Regions from separate parts of the Solibacillus sp. FSL H8-0523 genome, predicted to be linked through region 2. Evidence: predicted binding sites of a transcription regulator. Region 2 holds the regulator's gene; each other region holds the start of a gene.
What was found. Region 2 encodes LexA, which represses DNA repair genes until DNA is damaged. Its sites were predicted from a motif close to CGAACATATGTTCG; they were not measured.
Positions count from the first base shown of each region.

Region 1 (4,440 bases), 430 kb from region 2:
TTTAGTATCTACGGTACTTGTTGATAAATTCATTATAACTCTAAGACTGAATATAAAGCCTAAAGTAATATGGACTATTAAATAAGACCAAAGTATTATCCCCATACTAATGATAAATTTATTAGCGATTGGGCCAGTTACTGCAATAGCTAAATTTATCATTAGAAAATATAAACAATATAATATTTGTTTTTTTAGTTCAATATATAAATAATCGTGTAATCCAGAAAAATGAGTTTTCAATCTTTCCATAACTGGACTTGATTTTAAAGTTATGAGTAAAGTTAAAAATACACCATCGACGGTTAAAATACCAACTGCAAATGTGATAATACTTCCGGTATTTTCACGAATATTAGACATAAAACCAAAATAATATAAGGAGATAGGCAAAATGGATATTATGGTATTCATTAAAAAAGTTTTATTTTCCCAATAAGCCCAGAACTCTTTACCAATTCTTTTCAAATTGCCTCCTCCTTTGTTATTAAAAATTTATGCTTCTAAAGGTACATTTATTGCCGCGATTCTACCTCTCACATGTGGATATTTTTCTTTAAACATCTGATGAATATATTCATGCCCAATACCTTTTCTTTCAACCACTTCTAAAGTAATGATATTTGTCAAAGTAGGAGCAGCTAAATTTATCACTTCTAAAGCAGCTGCTTCTTCTTCACGAGCGACAATTTCCACTTTAGGTCTATCTTTTTCATCCATTTGATGGAAACCTTGAATAACTTCTCTAATTACTCCATTATCTAAACTTTCACTTTTTGGTGCCTGACCTAATGAAATGGTAAGTTCAAAATTAATTCCTCTTGCTTGTCCGATAACTTCAGAAATTTCCCCTAAAACACCTTGTCTAGCAAGTGCATCGGCCATAGCATCAGTACCTTTTATCGTTAATTTCCTGAAAATATCAGCGCTCCCAATAGTCTGAGCTCTAGCTATATCTAGTATAGGTTGAAATTCTACTTTTAATGGAATTCCATCGATTCGTCCAACTAGATTATTATAGCGTGCTCTTAATTCAGTAAGGTATAATTCAACCTGTTTAACATTTAAACTGTATCTGTTAGATTGGATTCCAACAGTACAGAATGTAGGGTCAAAGATTATAGTTACAAACTCACCTATAAACTCATCGTCTTTTAAGCGGATATCTTTTTTAGGTTGTCCTATTGTTTTTAATGAAGGAATACCTGTTGCACGCATTTTCCCTAGTTGAAAAGAATAAATATCAGTTGTTGAATCATAGATCAACGTCTCCCTTTCAAATTCCGCTACATACTCTCCCACATCTATCACACTGTCTAATTGATTTCCTGTAACAGATAAATAATCAAGTAGCTCTTTCATATCCCAAGCAGAAGCTACAGTCCTATTTCCCATACTTGTTGGAATACTTTCCGGTACCATATTAATTGAAAAATAATTAAATCTTACATACTTTTTTACCATTTTTTATACCCCCTAGCTTACTTCGACAATTCCAGACAAATTGTACCATATAAGTAAAGGGAATCAAATAACATTAAATACGAACACTAGTTCTTATTTTATCATTTTTATTTCAAATGTAAATAGAAAAAACACCGATCTAAGGGAAGTCGGTGTTTTCGGAAAATTGTCGATGCTTTTATATTATCATACATTAAATTGTGCAAACATCCTTAAATCGACCTATTAAAATTCTACCAACTAAATAACGTTGCTCATCAACACCACCTCCGAAATTCAACATAAAAAGTCACGCTCGAATGAACGTGACTTTGCCTATTTCTATTTCACTCTAAAAAATTTAATGTTATCACAAGTGTTGCAAACTATAAAATCTACAGGCACTACCATTGAAACATCTACCGTTACTTTTTTCTGTTCATCAATCGTTACTTTTGGTAACCCTACTCTTGTAGGATATGTAAAACTTACTCCGCCACAATTCGAACATGGTGCACTTTTAACTGTATCCATAATATTTCACCTCCCACCCCATCATAAAACCAAATGGGGGGTATTTCCATAACACATTTCTGCTACTGCATCACCGGCACAACCCTACCTCCACACGCACAAGCCTTTGCCAATGTTTTCTTAACTGTCTCATGTCCCGACCGTTGCCGCCCTACCTTGCGACTAACAACCTCTGCTGGTCTGTCGCATCGTTCGCACCGTAGCTCGTAATTTGCCATTGCCCTCGCTCCTTTCGTAAGCACACAAAAAGGAGCGCTGTCTAATGCGCTCCTCTCTCGAAATATACTGCTCTCATTTTATTTTGTGGTAAAAATAAGCGCTCTTATATATAGGGTAATCGTATGGCAAAATTAAAGCAGTTCTCATCCGTTTTTTTCTACCAGTTTTATGTACTCGTCTAAAAATTGTTCTAAAATAACATGCTTTTTCAACAATTTTGTAAATCTCATTTGCCTATATAAATACCAACAACCAACTAAAAATATCAAAATACCAAAAAACATTAATAAATCAACAAATAATTTCAAATTATCATCGAAGGGTTCTTTGTATAAATATTGTGCGTTTAATATATTTGTGGCATTAGAATCTATCTTATCAATTTCCAAAAATCTATAAATCGTATCATATCTTACGTTAATTGAGAGAGATATTAACGTAACTAACAGTGCCATAGTCGAAAACAATATTGAACATATTTCTATTAAATTCGGCCCTGCTATGATAGCCTCCTTTGAAGCCCTAACTTCAAATTGTAACGCTTTGTATTTGCTCAAATGCTTAATATCTTTATTTTCTTTAATTTTCAATTCATCAACTAGTCTATTTATGTTCAGTAATAAAAGTTGTTCTTCAATCAATATAATCCCTCCTTTTTATAATTTACCAAAAAGAGGGATAATTTTCATTCTTAATTTATACAGCGTCAAACAAGCTCTCTTGCGTACCCTTCGTAATATTGCGCTTAATCTTGCATCGAGCACGATTGTAATAGCATTGCACCGTACTTTTCGAAACACCTAGCATTCTAGCAACCTTACTAAACGGTAAACGCTCGGCTTCAATCGCAACAAACACTGCTTTTTCATCTGCAGTTAATCCCTTCATGGCGCTATTAACCTTTTGCTTATTCGCTTCAGCTTTGCTCCAATCTGCTTTAAAACGCTGCTCGTCTTTATGAGACTGAATGTAATTTTGTAGATTCAACATGCACTCTAGCATGTCCTGGTCATCATTCGCATAAGCCATATACGTTTGCATATGGTACGGATCCACGGGAAAAGCATCAACGCGAGTACTTGCCCGGAACTCCGCTGGGTCATATCCTGTTTCCATCCATTCAACCGCCTGCTTAACCTCACGATATAAATCACCGCTGGTAACGCCCTCTGACTTCATCTGCTTCAACAACTGCTTGTATTCTTCTAATAAATCTGCGAAATACATAAGATTGCCCCCTTATGCTATAATTTGTTTGCGAACAATTATTTAAAGGGGCAACCGTGGTGCTGCTAACACCGCGGTTTTATTTGTTTAGTTACAAGCCCACAATTGGTATAATGAACTTGTATAGTTTTGCTGACTTGAGCTGTGGCTTGAGTCTTTTTTTATGCCTGTTACTGCGTAAAATGTTCAAAATGCCTAGTATGATTTTTCGGCATTTCCAGAAATCAAATCAGCACTATTGCCAATCTTTTTATTGCAATCAACACAGTGCGCTACTTTACCGCCACTGTTGTTCAAACTGTACATTTCCGTTTGATTTTCGGCATAATCGCCGTTATTCGTATAGTAAACTGTTGCCCTACCTTTAACTGTTTCTTTTGTATAAAAGCCACCATCACTACCGCAATGCGTGCAATTTATCACCTTCATATATTTCTCTCCTTTTGTTCACAATGCCAAATAGTTAAAATGATTATTCCAAACGTCCTTGCTTCATGATGAGCGTTCTTTATTTTTTCGCAGTATATTATAGAAGGAATTGGCGAATTTGAACGGTCTATGTTTATCATAGGTCGTCAAAATTGACGTACCACAATCGGCAACATACCGTCATTTTAATTGACACCATTCTATAAAAACCATCAATTATACGGATATGAAAAGACGAATATTACGCTTAGAAAAATCGCTTCTTTTTCGCTTTTATTAATTGGTAAATACAAGATATGTTACAATAAAGGAAAAAAAGGGGTTGTTGTAATGAAAGCAATTTTTTCTGATAATGCGGATATTAACCAAAATGCCTATATGAATTGGAGAACAAATCGTCACGACCATCTACATAATATGAATGTTATCGCCAGCGGCTTTGCTAATTCATCATTAGTGATTGTTAAACAAATTTTAGAGAATAACAATCGCGGAAAGCAAGCTGACGATTTAATTTTCCCAATTTTGTTCAATGCGAATCATGCAATTGAAGTTTATTTGAAAACGATAAATTGGTCTTTAAACGTC
Region 1 covers NZ_CP150291.1:2,368,861-2,373,300, forward strand. Annotated here, with positions in the region: gene NSQ62_RS11760 (hypothetical protein) at 1-468, opposite strand, end outside; gene NSQ62_RS11765 (DUF6731 family protein) at 496-1,464, opposite strand; gene NSQ62_RS11770 (hypothetical protein) at 1,786-1,977, opposite strand; gene NSQ62_RS11775 (hypothetical protein) at 2,340-2,837, opposite strand; gene NSQ62_RS11780 (sigma factor-like helix-turn-helix DNA-binding protein) at 2,893-3,423, opposite strand; gene NSQ62_RS11785 (hypothetical protein) at 3,619-3,852, opposite strand; gene NSQ62_RS11790 (hypothetical protein) at 4,183-4,440, shown strand, end outside.
Region 1: a site for LexA is predicted at 1,545-1,558, ahead of NSQ62_RS11765 (DUF6731 family protein). Genes of this name have one in related genera too.

Region 2 (4,440 bases):
CTTCTATTAGTTCCAAATACGATAAATGCGCGTAGGTATATTTTTGTAAACCTGCTGTACTTAGTTCTTAACGTTAGTTCCGATTAATTTCCGTTTGAAATTAGCAGCAATCGCTTTATTTAAATGTGCTGTATAAGCCAACATCCGCCGAGCTCGATGCTCTAGGTAATCATTTGCGCGATAACGTTCAGCGTACTTTTTATAAATGGCTTTACTAGCCTTAATTCGCTTGTGTGTACGTTTCTTCGTTTAGATCACCTCGCTTATATTTAAAAACACAATATGTAGCACACAGCCCGTATATGCCAATTGTTCAACTTTTAATATGCATCCACATCGTATTAAGGGAATGGATTACTTACGTCAATATGGAGTGGTGTGTGCTGGATTAGTACCTTCTTAATACTTACGAATTCCCCAAGTTCCTTCCCCTGTTCTTTTGTTGCATATTTTACACCTGGAGTTTCTCAATTTTCACTTCCAAATACTTTTGGGCATATATACGCGTTTATTTTTATGTAATTATTGAGCAAGGTTCATAGCTAGCCGTACCGGATCTATATTTTGGAGGTCATAGCAATGGTTTGTAACTAAGTTAGGTGATGGCCTTGCTAACGTTGCCGCTGCTTTAGCTATTTTAGTACCAACACTTCTATAAAAGAGAAAAGACTTGAAGAGCAAGTATCTACTCTTCAAGTCGTTCCATATATTCAATATAACGGCGATGAACAGTCGCTTTACTTATTGGGATACCGAGGCCTTTTAACGTCATCGCGATTTCTGCGAACGTTAACCCCTTTTGGCGCAGCTGCACAATTTCCTCGACCGGTACATCTTTTCGCTCGCGTCCTTCGATATTACCGCGGTTTTTTAAATTGTTTTGCGGCATATAACCGTTTTCTACCGCGCGTCGCATACCACGGCGAATTTTCGCATTGTGCATACGGCGTTGATATTCTTCTACGATGGCTAAAATTTCGAGTAGCATCGTATCCATCTCATTTAATGCTATTGGTCCTGCATCGTTTAGCGTATAAACGGTTGCTTCGTATTTTTGAATCAAATGCAGAACCGCCATTCGTGCATTGCCACGTCCTAAACGTGTTTCATCTTGTACGAATATGGCCTTTATATTTTCTTCTTTCATAAAATCAAGCATATCAAGTAAGCCATCACGGTCTACCTCATAGCCACTATGCTGATCCTTATAGACGCTAAGCTCTGAATAACCTAACGATTTCGCATAGCGTTTTAATTCCTCCTCTTGACGAACAAGAGAGGTTTCTTGCGTGTCTTTTTCTGTACTAACACGGCAATAGAGTACTGCTTTAGTTTGATTCATTATTTCTCGCTACCTTAACTGTCTTGTCTTCCGATGATTCAACTTGATTTAGATTGGCAATATAGTAAGATTCCTTCTCTACCGGTACGACTAAAATTTGTCCAAAGACAACTTTTTCATCGCGTAAGCCATTTTCTTTTTTTACAAAGTTGATCCAATCGTGCTTAGCCATTTTACCACGATATGTTTCAGCTAACGACCATAAAGTATCACCTTGTTCAATCATTACGTGTTCGTATGTTTCAATTTTTTCATCATCTAACAGTAAAAATACGAACAGTAATGCAGAAAATGCGAATAACGTTGATGTGAAGCTGTTTAATTTAAATTTTTTCATCGTATAAACCCCTTTAAGAATGTATGTTCGGAATGTTTGTTCTCATAATAATACGAACATATGTTTTTGTCAACTGTTTTCTCGAACCTATGTTTGCATTTCTGTTCGCATACTGCTATACTGTATCTAAGAAAATAGCAATATAAAGAGGTGAGTTCGTTGACACAAAAAATTTCTAAAAGGCAACAAGCAATTCTAGCTTTTATAAAAGAGGAAGTTCGTTCAAAAGGCTATCCCCCTTCAGTGCGTGAAATCGGTGAGGCTGTAGGTTTAGCTTCTAGTTCAACTGTCCACGGGCATTTAGCTCGTTTAGAAAGTAAAGGGCTTATTCGTCGCGACCCTACCAAACCACGCGCAATCGAAGTATTAGATCAGGACGATTTAATTGTCTCTAAATCAAGTGTCATTCATGTGCCATTAATCGGGAAAGTCACAGCAGGTTTACCGATTTCAGCAATTGAGGATATTCAAGAATACTTCCCTTTACCAGATAAGTACGGTGCAGCAGAAGATGAATTATTCATGCTTGAAATTATGGGTGAATCGATGATTGAAGCTGGCATTTTAGATGGTGACTATGTAATCGTGAAGAAAACATCTACTGCAGATAACGGAGAAATTGTTGTCGCGATGACAGAGGAAGACGAAGCAACGGTAAAACGTTTCTATAAAGAAAAAACACATTTCCGTCTACAACCTGAGAACAGCTCAATGGATCCTATTCTTGTAAATCAAGTATCAATTTTAGGTAAAGTAGTAGGTTTATATCGAAACGTTCACTAATCCATAAAAATCCACTATCAGCAAATTATGATAGTGGATTTTTTTTAGCTTTTATAGTGAATCGCTGCTTCTATAAAGCTTTTAAATAATTTATCAGACGGTATATCATTTTGTAACCCTTCCGGATGCCACTGAACACCGATACAATATGGATGCTCGGGATGTTCGATCCCTTCTACTACACCGTCTTTTGCACGTGCATTCAATAAAAATCCTGGCGCAATGGCATCAACCGCTTGATGATGGAAAGAGTTCGTTAAAATCGAATCTTGGCCAATAATTTGCTGTAATTTTGATGGGAACAGTTCGACTGTATGCGTTAATTCATGACGCATTGAAGCCTGTGTATGCTTCAACACATGCTCTACTTGTGTATCAATATCTTGATATAATGTACCGCCAAAAGCTACATTCATTACTTGTTCCCCGCGACAGATCCCGAGTAGTGGCATCTTGCGTTCAAATGCTTTTTTCGCCATTAAGATCTCGCTTTGATCACGCTCATCAATGACCATACCAAGCTTTGGATGTGGCTCTTGGCCATAGATAAGTGGGTTGACATCATAGCCCCCAATTAATAACACACCATTCAAACTATCTATTACAGAATCTACCGTTTCTTCATCTAAATACGGAATGCAAAGAGGAATCCCACCCGCGCGTTTAATCACATTAATATACGTATTATTAATTTCCATTTTGCCTTCAACTGGGTGCATTGTTAAACCAATAAGTGGTTTCATGGTTTTCCTCCTACTAATGACGTTTGGCATGCCTCTACAAAGCTTGAAAATAGGCGCTGCGCATGAATATTGCCTATTGGCGCAAGTTCTTCTGGGTGCCATTGTACGGAAATACAATATGGATGATCCTCATGTTCCATCGCTTCAATGACCCCATCTTTTGCTACAGCAGATAAGATAAGCCCTTCACCGAGCTCCCCTACTGATTGATGATGGAACGTGTTAACACGAAACACCTCATCTTCAAAAATCACCTTCATTTTTGGTGTTAATACTTCTACACTATGTGCGAGTGCACCACGCTTTGACGCTTGCTTATGACCAATTGCCCCTTCAACTTGCGACGGGATATCTTGCAGTATTGTACCCCCAAAAAAGACATTCATAATTTGCATCCCGCGGCACACACCTAAGATTGGTAGATCACGCTCAAATGCACGCTTCATCAACAATAAGTCACTGTCGTCACGCTTACGTACAACACGACCGATATTTGGATGTGGCTCCTCGCCAAATAGCTCTGGATCAATATCCTCGCCACCAATTAAAACGATACCGTCCACTCGGTCTAATAAAGCATCCACGTTTTCTTCCGTCGCATTAGGTAAACAGATCGGAATCCCACCTGCAATTTCAATTGAATCTAAATAGGCATTGTTGATATCTAATTTTTTATCAATGTCATACATCGTTAAGCCAATTACCGGTTTCATCTCTCTATCTCCCTTTACAGAAAATGATAATTATTCAAACTATTCAAATTATAACAGGAGATGACACGACTTAAAATTAGAAAAACACATTTCGCGCCAAATAGCGCGAAATTATGTCTTTTCTTATGTGGATTTCCTTGAAAAAGTTATACTTTCCTATCCACTAAAAAGATGAATCCATACAACCGGATTCATCCTAGAACTTATTTTTGTAGTTGTTCGACAAAGTACGCCTTGATCTCTTTCCAGTTATGCACGCGTTTATAACCTTCTTCTGCAGCATTGTAAGGCATTGAATATAAAATACCAGTTCCTTTAAACGACGCCAATTGACGTGGGCTATCGTCGATTAAATAATCCGTATGTATAACGGCCTTATTGCCACAAAATACAATATTTTGCGTTTTTAAAAATGGAAGATGCTCCATTAACCAGTCGTACTTTGCATTAAATGAACCTGGTACATCCATTGCCGCTGTCGCGATATAAATATCAAAATGTTCTTGTAATTCTTTAATAACC
Region 2 covers NZ_CP150291.1:2,801,624-2,806,063, forward strand. Annotated here, with positions in the region: gene NSQ62_RS13935 (recombinase family protein) at 686-1,342, opposite strand; gene NSQ62_RS13940 (LysM peptidoglycan-binding domain-containing protein) at 1,329-1,679, opposite strand; gene lexA (transcriptional repressor LexA) at 1,839-2,462, shown strand; gene NSQ62_RS13950 (gamma-glutamyl-gamma-aminobutyrate hydrolase family protein) at 2,507-3,205, opposite strand; gene NSQ62_RS13955 (gamma-glutamyl-gamma-aminobutyrate hydrolase family protein) at 3,202-3,918, opposite strand; gene NSQ62_RS13960 (5'-3'-deoxyribonucleotidase) at 4,122-4,440, opposite strand, start outside.

Region 3 (4,440 bases), 2.0 Mb from region 2:
TTAATAGGTAAGGGCTTGTCCGGAAAATTATTTTCTAGGCGAGCCCTTTTTTTATAGTGAAAATTCAAATTGGATAAATTCAATACTTGTGAAAAGTGAAAAAATGTGCAATAATAAATACGAACAAACGTTCTCATTTAAGGAGGCATTTACATGTTACAAATCCCTTCTGGAACGATACCGTATTATGAATCAGGTATTTACTTACCACTACTGTTAGTCATTCTTGAAAAAGATCAGCAAATTATCGAGCAAAGCCCATTTAAGTTTACGCGTCCGTATTTACAGTTCGTGAACACGACACGTTCAAAAATTGAGCAAGATTTAAAGGAAACGAAGGAGTATTTTAAACTTCATCAGATGCGCTTGGTGAGAGGAAAAACAGATGATTTGTTTACCGAGTATCATTTTTATTTTGAAGGAGTCATGGAGTGTCGGAGATATTCGAATATTCGCCTCCGTAACCACAGTGAGTTACTACTTGCTGAATATTTCATGGGGTGAATGTTAAATCGAGCTATTCCGTTGGATGATAATATTTTTCGTATAAATAACAGCTCTTACGTATTGTTGGTTGAATGACTTTAAGTGAACTGGGAAAACGTGCTCAGAGCCATCAAGGAATGTAACGAGTGTGGATTCATTACGTTCTTCAATGTTAATAATCGCATTTACAGCGATCCAAATATTTTGTTTAGAATGTGGCGAAAATAACGGAAACATCACACAAGGATCACCGAAATTATAGGCAACCATAATCGGCATTTTGTGACGCGTATGACCGAAAAATTTTTTCGCATGATGCTTTGCCGCTTCATATGTTGTACCGTGCAACGAACAGGTATGGCGAATGACACGCAACGGTTGGAAAGAAACGATTATCTGACCGTGCTTGTCTAAAATCAACGTATGAACATGGTTACGGAAAGCTTTTGAAATTAAGCAATACGTTGAATTCGTAATAATATATTTAGATGTCGGGTTTGGTTCGAACATATAACTACTCCTCTCTCCTTGAATTTTCACTATACTCTTAAAATAAGCTATGAAATGTCAAAAATCAACATTATTCTCAGAAAATTCAGCCAAAAGATAATTATTCAGAAAATATTGCAAATTAAAAGCGATTTAATTTATAATGGATAAAAGAGATCGAGGTGATATCGATGGATAAATATTATTCGTATACAGACTTTTTGAAAGCAGTCGGTCAACAGCCAACGGGAAAACAATCAGAAAAGTTGTTAAATGAAATTTATTTAGATTTATTTATAAGTCGATTACAGCGCATGCACCGTATCGAACAATTAACTCTGTTAATCGATAATTCATTAGATCAAAAAAACGAACGGGATTTTAAAACGTATGCTTCCGAATTAAAAGAGTTACTGGAAGCACCGATTTCTTAACCAAAAAAGTCACCTTTAAACGAGGTGGCTTTTTTGTATGGTGAAAATCGATTTTCGAATATATGTTCGCAAAATAATCGTCAATTAAAAATGGGTATGTTAAAATAAAATTATGAATACATCGACGGAAAGGACAGCTACTATGACAGAAACGTTTACAATTCAGTCCGCCTACAAGCCGGCGGGAGATCAGCCAGAAGCGATTAAAGAGCTTGTAAAAGGCATTCGCGAGGGCAAGCGTCATCAGACATTGCTCGGCGCTACAGGTACGGGTAAGACGTTTACCATTTCAAATGTGATTAAAGAAATCAATAAACCAACGCTCGTCATGGCACATAACAAAACGCTAGCGGGCCAATTATATAGCGAATTTAAAGAGTTTTTCCCAGACAATGCAGTGGAATACTTTGTAAGTTATTATGACTATTTCCAACCGGAAGCGTATGTACCACAAACGGATACGTATATCGAAAAGGATTCGAGCATCAATGAAGAAATCGATAAACTACGTCACTCCGCAACCGCATCCCTATTTGAACGAAAAGATGTAATTATTATCGCGTCCGTTTCATGTATTTACGGGTTAGGGAATCCAGAAGAATACCGGGAGATGTTAGTTTCCATTCGAACGGGTATGGAATTAGAGCGAAATCAGTTGCTACGCAAATTAGTGGACATTCAGTATGAGCGCAATGATATTAATTTTACGCGCGGAACGTTTCGTGTACGAGGGGATGTCGTTGAGATTTTCCCGGCATCTAAAGATGAACACTGCATCCGTATTGAATTTTTCGGTGATGAGGTCGACCGCATTCGTGAAGTGGATGCCTTAACGGGGGAAATAATAGGGGACCGTCAGCACGTGGCAATTTTCCCAGCATCCCACTTCGTTACGCGTGAAGAGAAGATGAAAGTTGCAATTGAAAATATTGAGCGTGAGCTGGAAGAACGTCTTAAAACACTAAGATCAGAGGACCGTTTATTAGAAGCGCAGCGCTTAGAGCAGCGTACGAATTATGACTTAGAAATGATGAAGGAAATGGGCTTTTGCTCGGGCATCGAAAACTATTCGCGCCATTTAACGTTGCGTGAATCCGGAGCGACGCCGTATACGTTGCTCGATTATTTTCCAAAGGATTTCTTACTTGTAGTTGATGAAAGTCACGTAACCTTGCCGCAAGTACGCGGGATGTATAACGGGGACCAAGCGCGAAAGAATGTGTTAGTCGACCATGGTTTCCGTTTACCATCAGCGCTTGATAACCGACCGCTTATGTTCGATGAATTCCAATCGAAGGTGAGTCAGGCAATTTATGTTTCGGCTACGCCAGGTCCTTATGAATTAGAGCATACACCTGATATGGTGCAGCAAATTATTCGTCCGACTGGCTTACTTGATCCGAACATTGAAGTGCGCCCGATTGAGGGGCAAATTGATGATTTAATCGATGAAATCCAGGAGCGTATTCGTCGAAATGAACGTGTGTTAATTACAACGTTGACGAAGAAAATGTCCGAGGATTTAACGAATTACTTGAAGGAAATGGGCTTAAAGGTTGAATATTTACACTCGGAAATTAAAACACTACAACGTATAGAAATCATTCGCGAGCTACGTAAAGGGACGCATGATGTACTCGTAGGAATTAACTTACTGCGAGAAGGGCTCGATATTCCTGAAGTGTCACTCGTTGCAATTTTAGATGCCGACAAAGAAGGCTTCCTGCGTTCGGAGCGTTCACTGATTCAAACGATTGGACGTGCTGCACGTAATTCGAATGGCCATGTCATCATGTATGCCAATAATATGACCGATTCTATGAAAAAGGCAATTAGTGAAACGCAGCGTCGTCGTGAAATTCAAGAGGCTTACAATGAGCAGCATGGGATTACACCGCAAACGATTATCAAAAAAATACCAGAGATTATTCGTGCAACACAGGCGGCTGAACAAGAAGAAACGTATCTTACAAAAGTAACGGGCGGCAAAAAGCTAACAAAAAAAGAGTTAGTCAAGCTGGTTGAAACATTGGAAGTGGAAATGAAGGAAGCTGCAAAAGCGTTAGACTTTGAACGTGCAGCGGAATTACGCGATATGATTTTTGAATTGAAGGCAGAGGGGTGACGTTACGTGAAAAATACAGAAATCGTTGTACAAGGTGCACGTGCACATAACTTGAAAAATATAGATGTCACAATTCCGCGCGACAAAATCGTTGTGGTGACAGGTCTTTCGGGCTCAGGGAAATCTTCGTTAGCATTTGATACGATTTACGCAGAAGGGCAGCGTCGTTACGTCGAGTCGCTATCTGCTTACGCACGCCAGTTTTTAGGGCAAATGGACAAGCCGGATGTGGATACGATTGAGGGGCTGTCACCAGCGATTTCAATCGACCAAAAAACAACGAGCCGTAATCCGCGCTCAACAGTTGGGACCGTTACCGAAATTTATGATTACTTGCGTCTGCTATTCGCGCGTATTGGCAAGGCGTATTGCCCGACACATGGTGTTGAAATTTCATCGCAAACAATCGAGCAAATGGTAGATCGTTTAATGGAATATCCAGAACGTACGAAAATTCAGCTGCTTGCACCTGTAATTGAAGGCAAAAAAGGCACACATGTGAAGCTGATAGAAGACTTGAAAAAGCAAGGTTTTGTACGGATTCGTCTAAACGGAGAGCTACGTGATTTAGACGATCATATCGAGCTTGATAAAAACAAAAAGCATACGATTGAAGTTGTCGTGGACCGTGTTGTCATGAAAGAAGGCATTGAATCGCGTTTAAGTGATTCGCTAGAGGCTGCATTAAAAATTGCAGAGGGCCGTGTGTTAGTTGATGTGATGGAGCATGAGGAGCTGCTTTTTAGTGAGCATCATGCCTGCCCGCAATGTGGGTTTTCAATTGGAGAGTTAGAGCCACGTATGTTCTCGTTCAACAGTCCGTTCGGGGCATGTCCGTCTTGTGATGGCTTAGGCAGCACCGACAAAGCCGACCTTGATTTAGTTATTCCGGATTGGGACTTATCG
Region 3 covers NZ_CP150291.1:637,835-642,274, forward strand. Annotated here, with positions in the region: one part of gene prfB (peptide chain release factor 2) at 1-4, shown strand, start outside; gene NSQ62_RS02935 (hypothetical protein) at 154-504, shown strand; gene NSQ62_RS02940 (competence protein ComK) at 508-996, opposite strand; gene NSQ62_RS02945 (IDEAL domain-containing protein) at 1,167-1,409, shown strand; gene uvrB (excinuclease ABC subunit UvrB) at 1,552-3,534, shown strand; gene uvrA (excinuclease ABC subunit UvrA) at 3,541-4,440, shown strand, end outside.
Region 3: a site for LexA is predicted at 1,465-1,478, ahead of uvrB (excinuclease ABC subunit UvrB). Genes of this name have one in related genera too.